2 linked regions of the Lichenihabitans psoromatis genome follow. The protein of the gene in region 1 binds, or shares a complex with, the protein of each later gene. Links are inferred from orthologs where the notes say so. Each region holds a gene or a part of one and is shown in the gene's direction. Other genes may lie near its edges.

Region 1 (3,557 bases):
AGCAGCGCCACGGCGAAGAAGGCCGCATTGACGACGCGTTGATCGCGCTGGCGAACCGCGATGACGGGCGCAAGCATGCAGGCGATGCACTGGACGATGACCGAGAACGACACGACGAGCCCAGCTGTCGTGCCGCTCAAGCCGCGTTCGCGCAGGATCGGGGCGAGATAGCCGAAGACGCAATAAGCGAGGGCCGATTGCAACCCCATGAACAGCGTCACGCGCCAGGCTAGGCCGCTGCGCCAGAGAGAGGGGCCTCGCACGCTCGTGCGCGCTGGCACGTGCCGAACGGCCAACGCCTGGGGAGCCCAAAGCAGCAAGACGAGCCCGACCGGCGCGGCCCAGATGGCGAGCGCCGCCGACCAATCATTGCCGAGCCAGTGTTCGAGCGGCACCGTGAACCCGGCGGCCGCTGCGGCACCGGCGCTGAGCGCCATGGTGAAAAGGCCTGTCATCAGGGCGAGACGGTCGGGAAAATCGCGTTTGACGAGGCCCGGCAGCAACACGTTGACGACCGCGATGCTGCCGCCCGCCAAAATCGCACCGGCCAGCAAAGCCGGAAACGTCCCGAGCCCGCGGAGAGCGGTGCCGATCCCGAGCACGAGCAACAGCATCATGATGGTGCGCTCCGCACCGAAACGCCGCGCGAGCCCGGGCGCAAAGGGCGCGAACAGGCCGAGGCAGAGGACCGGAAGCGTGGTCATCAAGCTGGCCGCACCCGGATGCAATCCGGTCGATTGCGTAATTTCCGGCAGGAGCGCCGCGACGCTGGAAAAGACGGGACGCAGGTTGAGAGCGATGAGGACCAGGCTGGCACCGAGCAAAAGCCGTGACCCGGACGCCTGGATCGGTTCGGGCGAGAAGGTGTCGGCTTCGGCGTCGATCAACGGTTCGCCCAACAACTCCGCGTCGCTCGTTGCCACATGACCGATCGCCTTCTTCATCTTGGGGTCACTCGCGTTGGGCGTCGCCGATGGCGGTTTGGTGATGGCTCGCTCTCCGACAGGGTCTTACGGTTCCTGTGCCGTCGAGACCAGCCGTCGCGAAGGCGAGCGCGGAGGCGAGCGTGGATTCAGCATCGGGATCGCATCGCGCGCTCGCTGAATCCGAGGAGGCCTGCTATTTTGGCCGGATGCGTTTTTCACCCACGTTCCTCGACGAATTGCGGAACCGGCTCGCCGTGTCCGACGTGGTCGGCCGCCGCGTCAAGCTGAAGAAGCAAGGGCGCGAATGGCGTGGGTTGTCGCCGTTCAACACCGAGAAGACGCCATCCTTCTATGTCAATGACCAGAAGATGGCCTGGTTTGATTTCTCCTCGGGGCGTAACGGCAACATCTTCGATTTCGTGATGGCGACCGAGGGCGTGAGCTTCCCCGAAGCCGTCGAGCGGCTTGCCGGGGAGGCGGGGCTCGCCTTGCCGAGCCGCAGCGCCGACGACGTGGTGCAGGAGGGTAAACGAGCAGGATTGATCGACGCCTGCGAGTGGGCCGCGCAATATTTTCAAAGCGCGCTGCAGGGCCGCGAGGGTGGCCGGGCACGGATCTATCTCACGGAGCGTGGCCTGGGTTCCGACGTTCAGGCCGAGTTCCGCCTCGGGTTTTCGCTGCGTGAAAAATTCGCCCTGCGCGATCATCTGGCGGGGCGGGGCGTTGGTGCAGACGTGATGATCGAGGCCGGGCTGCTGGTCCATGGCGAGGGGATCGCGGTGCCGTATGATCGCTTCCGCGATCGCGTGATGTTTCCGATCCAGGATCGGAACGGCCGGGTCATCGCCTTCGGCGGCCGGGCGCTCGACAAAGATGTGCCGGCCAAATATCTGAACTCGCCGGAGACGCCGCTCTTCCACAAAGGTGGGATTCTGTACAATCACCACCGCGCTCGAAAACCCGCGTCCGACAAAGGCACCGTGGTGGCGGTCGAGGGCTATATCGATGTCATCGCCATGACGATGGCGGGTGTCCCCAATGTCGTCGCGCCCCTCGGTACCGCGCTGACGGGGGACCAATGCGAAGTTATGTGGCGCATGGCGCCCGAACCATTGCTCTGTTTCGATGGCGATGCAGCCGGCCGCCGCGCCGCTTTCAAGGCGGTCGATACGGTGCTGCCCTTGATTGCGCCGGGCCGGAGCCTGCGCTTTGCCTTTCTACCCGAAGGGCAGGATCCCGACGATCTGGCCCGGTCGGGTGGCGCCGGTGCGATCGAGACCGTGCTGGATCAAGCCAAGCCGCTGGTCGATGTGCTGTGGCTCCGCGAAACCGACCATCTCGTGTTGGATACGCCCGAGCGGCGCGCCGGGCTGGAGCGGCGGCTCGGCGACCTCGTGCATGAAATCAAGGACGAGGCGTTGCGTCGGCATTACGGGTCGGAACTGCAGGCGCGTTTGCGACAGGTCATCGATGCCGGCCGGCGTGGTGCTGGCGGGACACGCGGCCCGGCCGACAAGAGAGCGCCATGGCGACCCGGCCGCCCACGCGGTGGGCCGGAGCCCCTGCGAGGCTATGTGGCGTCTCCGCTCAACCTCAATCCCGGGACGTCGCTCGCCCGCGCCGTGATGCCGCCGCGCGAAACCCTGATCGCGGCATTGATCCTCAACCACCCCGCGCTCCTCGAATGGCATGCCGAGGATCTGGCCCACACCGAATTTACCAATGCCGATGTGGCTCGTCTCAGGGATGGGTTGTTGCAATGTCTCGGCGACCATCCGCGCGACCACGACGCGCTCCGAGATGCGCTGATCGCCAACGGGCATGGTGGATTACGCGAAAAAATCATGGCGGCTGCCGAACGTTTGCCGCATTGGTGCCTCAAGCCTGAAACTGCCGACGTCGATGCCGATCAGGTTTTGCGACAAGCTTTGGCCTTGCACCGGAAGGCCGGCACCTTACATAGGGACCTTAAGGCGGCAGAGCACGCGCTTGGCCGTGACGCGAGCGATCAAAATTTCGCCGCGTTACAGGATGTTCAGGCGCGTCTATCCGCTCTAGAGGGGACCGAGGCGTCCGTCGAAGGCTTTGGCGCATCCTCGGGTCGGGAAGCGACAGACGTCTAGCAGATGTTGGATTTCGGTGGCGGCGATTGCCATGGTTAACGGTGACTTCATGCCTTCCGTTTAATCACGATCAGGGCCGTCTTAGGTTGAGTTGCGTGTCGTGCGTTTGAACGACACCGTCGTTTCACCGGACCGAGGCGTGGTGCGGTCGACGGGAATGGAGCGATTGAGAATGGCGAAAAAGGACGACGACAAGACCGAGGGCGACGCAACGGCGACAGAAGCTGCGACCGATAGCCCCCTGCTGGATTTGTCGGATGCCGCCGTCAAGCGAATGATCAAGCTCGCCAAGCGGCGAGGCTTCGTGACCCACGACGAATTAAATGCCGTTCTGCCGTCCGAGGAAGTGACCTCCGACCAGATCGAAGACATCTACGCCATGTTGAGCGAGATGGGGATCAGCGTCGTCGAGAGCGAAGAGGCCGACGAGGCGGGCGAAAAGCCTGAGGAGGCTGCAGCCGGCGAAGAGGAAGAGGCCGAGGGCGGGGAAGTCGTGGAGGCAGCGCGC
Region 2 (3,585 bases), 1.9 Mb from region 1 along the record:
GTCACGCCTGATTGCAGTGCGCCGAGCGGAAGCACGGTCTCGATCCACTCGGCTGCACTCGCGCGATCAACGCGGGGCACGCTCCCGGTCGCGATCATCAGCGCCTTGCCGATACGATCGAGCCGTTCGTGCTGATCCGGCCAGACGAAGGTCAGCAATCGCTCTCGCGCCGCCGGATCGCCGAGATCGACCGGAGCGAGATCGCAACCTTGCCGCGCCACGATCCTGACGTCCGCATCCGGCGGAGGATCGCCCGACCAACGCGGCTCAAGTTTGAGGCTCGAGCTGGGATCGCCGGTCTCGAGCGTCCCAAGCCGATGCGCGTAACGATCGAGATTGAGGTTCAGGCCGGCGCTCGCACCAAGCTCGAACAGCGCCATGGGCTGCGGCCAGCGCGCCGCGATCGTCAGCAAGCCCGCCATCAAGATTGAAGAGCGAGCCACCTCATTGGTTTGCGGCGGATGGCTCAACCAAGCCGACAGATCATCACCCTTCCGCTGCAACGCGTCGTCAACCGCTGCCCATAGTCGATCGGGTGTCGGGAGCGGATTGGGCGGGTAAAGGCTCGCCAAGGCGGGCATCTCTCCCGCCCGCACAAGCGCATTGAGCCCCGCCGCGAGACGCAGCGGCAGCACGTCGTGGCGCGAATCAGGGTTACCGTCCCAATCGAGAATGCGGTCGGCGAGGCGCAAACCCGACCGGAGCCTCTCAGCCAGGACATCGCACAGAAGCGCCGTGAAGGGAGAGCCAAGCGCGCCGCAATGGCGGGCTTGGTCTCGAAAAGCCTCGCGGACGATCTCGGCTCGATCCATCTGATTGTTCCTTGTGGACATGTGTGGACAGTGGGGACAACCAATGAGTTTACGCCGCGTGCCACAGGCGGCGGACGAGAGGTCGCATCGGCGCGGCATCGCTGTGCATCGCGCCGCGAAAACGGTAATCCTCTTTCGACGTGGAATCACGCTTGAGGCGAACGATCCCGAAGGGACACAATCATTTCCATGGCGATCGTCGAATCATTTCAGCGCCGCGGCGACTATGGCGCCGGGCCTTCAGCATCCACCGACACCTACCGCATTCCGCCCCATAACGTTGAGGCGGAACAGGCCTTGCTGGGCGCGATCTTGGTCAACAACGACGCCTTCGATCGCGTCTCGGACTTTCTGCAGGCGGTGCATTTTTCCGAGGAGATCCACCGCCGCATCTTCGAGGTTATGGCGGCCCTGATCCGGGCCGGTAAGATCGCGACGCCGGTGACGCTGAAGACCTTCCTGGGTGAGCATGATCTCGGCGGCATCACGGTGCCGCAATATCTTGCGCGGCTTGCGGCTGAAGCCACCACCATCATCAATGCGGCGGATTACGGCCGCACGATCCACGATCTCGCGACGCGGCGGAACCTCATCACGATCGGCGAGGAGGTCGTCAACGTCGCTTACGACGCCCCGGTCGACCTATCGCCCCGGGCACAAATCGAGGAAGCCGAGCGCCGCCTTTACGAAATCGCCGAAACCGGTCGCTACGACGGCGGCTTTCAGAGCTTCTCCACCGCCCTGACGCATGCGATCGACGTCGCGGCCAAGGCCTACGAGCGGGACGGAAAGCTCTCCGGCATTTCGACCGGCATGCACGATCTCGACCGACAACTCGGTGGGCTGCAGCAATCGGATCTCGTGATCGTGGCGGGTCGGCCCGGCATGGGCAAGACGGCGCTCGCGACCAATATCGCGTTCAATATCGCCAAGGCCTACCAGTTCGAGGTGAAGCCCGACGGCACCCATGCGGCCACCAATGGCGGCGTGATTGGCTTCTTCAGCCTCGAAATGTCGTCGGAACAGCTGGCGACCCGCATCATCGCCGAACAATCTGGCGTCGCATCCTACAAGATCCGACGCGGCGACATTACAGACGAGGACTTCCACAACATCACGGATGCGGCTCGGCAGATCCAGACCATCCCGTTCTACATCGATCACACGGGTGGCATCTCGATCGCGCAATTGACCGCTCGGGCGCGTCGCCTGAAACGGCAGCGGGGTCTCGACGTCCTCGTGGTCGACTACCTGCAATTGCTGTCGGGCTCGAAAAACGCCAATGCCAATCGGGTGCAGGAACTGACCGAGATCACGACGGGTCTCAAAGCGCTCGCCAAGGAACTTGCCGTGCCGGTCGTTGCGCTCTCGCAGCTGTCGCGTCAGGTCGAATCGCGCGACGACAAGCGGCCGCAACTCTCCGACTTGCGCGAATCCGGGTCGATCGAGCAGGACGCCGACGTCGTCATGTTCGTCTATCGCGAGGAATATTACCTCAAGAACAAGCAGCCGCGCGAAGATACGGTGGAGTTCACGACCTGGCTCACCGACATGGAGCAGGCCCATGGAATAGCCGAGGTCATCATCGGTAAACAACGCCACGGGCCGACCGGAACGGTCGTATTGCAATTCGACGCGGAAGTGACGCGGTTTTCCGATCGCGTGCGCGACGACCATCTTCCGGTGCAGATGTGAGCGTCCCGCCCGACGGCCAAGCCGTTCTGACGATCGATCTCGATGCGCTCGCCGGCAATTGGCGCATTCTCGCGGGCCGCGCTGCGCCGGCCGAATGCGGCGCCGTCGTGAAGGCCGATGCCTACGGGATCGGCATCGAGCGAGCTGTCGCGGCCCTCGCTCGCGCCGGCTGCCGCACCTTCTTCACGGCGCATGTGTCGGAAGGCGCCAGGGCGCGGGCAAGCCTGCGTCAGGCCGGCTTCGGCGATGCGACCGCACGCGTCTTCATTCTCAACGGGTTCCATCCCACCGCCGTCGCGACCGACTTGTTCCACGGCGCGAGCCTCAGCCCGGTGATCGGTTCGGCCGCCGAACTCGACGCCTTCGTGGCCGCACGGCGGCAGGGTCGGCCGCTTCGGTGCGCCCTTCATGTCGATACGGGGATGAACCGCCTCGGGTTTGATCCGGACGAGGCCCTGGGGCTCGATCAGGACCGACTGGCTGCTGCGGGGATCGACGTTGTGATGAGCCACTTCGTCAGCGCGGAAGAGCCCGACAATCCGGTCAATGCCAAGCAGATCGAGCGCTTCGACCAGCTCCGCCAGGGCCTTCTGCAATCCTATCCAGCCTCGCTGGCCAACTCATCCGGCCTCTTTCTCGAGTCGCGGCCGATCTATGCCCTCGCTCGGCCAGGGTATGCGCTCTATGGCGGCAACCCGACACCAGGGCGACCCAATCCGATGCAGCCGGTCGTGTCGCTTTCGGCGAAGATTTTGCAAACACGCTGGATCGAGGCGGGCGAACCGGTCGGATATAATGGCCGCTGGATCGCGCCGCGCCGCACGCGGGCCGCCACGATCGGGCTCGGCTATGCGGACGGTTTCCCGCGCAACGCCATGACGATCGGGCATGGGGACGGCCCTACGGCCCTGGTCGGCGGCAGGCCCTGCCGTCTCATCGGCCGCGTGTCGATGGATCTCAGCATCGTCGACGTCACCGACGCTCCCGAGGGCAACGCCGAAGCCGGGTGCATGATCGAGCTGCTTGGGCAGACCATCACGGTCGACGACCTCGGTACGCAGACGGGAACGATCGGCTA

Evidence for each region.
Region 2: the proteins of dnaG (region 1) and EY713_RS18305 are in contact, whole or in part, in a crystal structure (PDB 2R6A), measured with the Geobacillus stearothermophilus proteins. The link is inferred for Lichenihabitans psoromatis from one-to-one orthologs. Residues at the interface, in WP_049624496.1 of Geobacillus stearothermophilus: Lys456, Leu457, Leu458, Pro459, Ala460, Asn463, Ala464, Leu467, Leu535, Leu536, Ile537, Ala538, Gln544, Glu545, Asp548, Tyr549, His552; in WP_033016901.1 of Geobacillus stearothermophilus: Ser13, Glu15, Ala16, Gln18, Glu91, Leu92, Asp94, Ala95, Val96, Pro97, Thr98, Ala99, Ala100, Asn101, Tyr104, Tyr105, Ile108.

What each region holds. Positions count from the first base shown.
Region 1 is NZ_CP036515.1:2,061,006-2,064,562, forward strand. Bases 607-3,557 are described here. They hold dnaG (DNA primase), read left to right. Parts: upstream 607-1,066; coding sequence 1,067-3,049; downstream 3,050-3,557. Other genes in these bases: EY713_RS09570 (CynX/NimT family MFS transporter), read right to left, coding at 607-944; rpoD (RNA polymerase sigma factor RpoD), read left to right, coding at 3,222-3,557. Outside these bases: more of EY713_RS09570, read right to left, coding at 1-606. UniProt on the Escherichia coli protein: RNA polymerase that catalyzes the synthesis of short RNA molecules used as primers for DNA polymerase during DNA replication.
Region 2 is NZ_CP036515.1:3,918,709-3,922,293, forward strand. The notes cover bases 276-3,254. They hold EY713_RS18305 (replicative DNA helicase), read left to right. Parts: upstream 276-1,001; coding sequence 1,002-2,507; downstream 2,508-3,254. Other genes in these bases: EY713_RS18300 (DUF2332 domain-containing protein), read right to left, coding at 276-812; alr (alanine racemase), read left to right, coding at 2,504-3,254. Also shown: more of EY713_RS18300, read right to left, coding at 1-275; more of alr, read left to right, coding at 3,255-3,585. UniProt on the Escherichia coli protein: The main replicative DNA helicase, it participates in initiation and elongation during chromosome replication. Travels ahead of the DNA replisome, separating dsDNA into templates for DNA synthesis.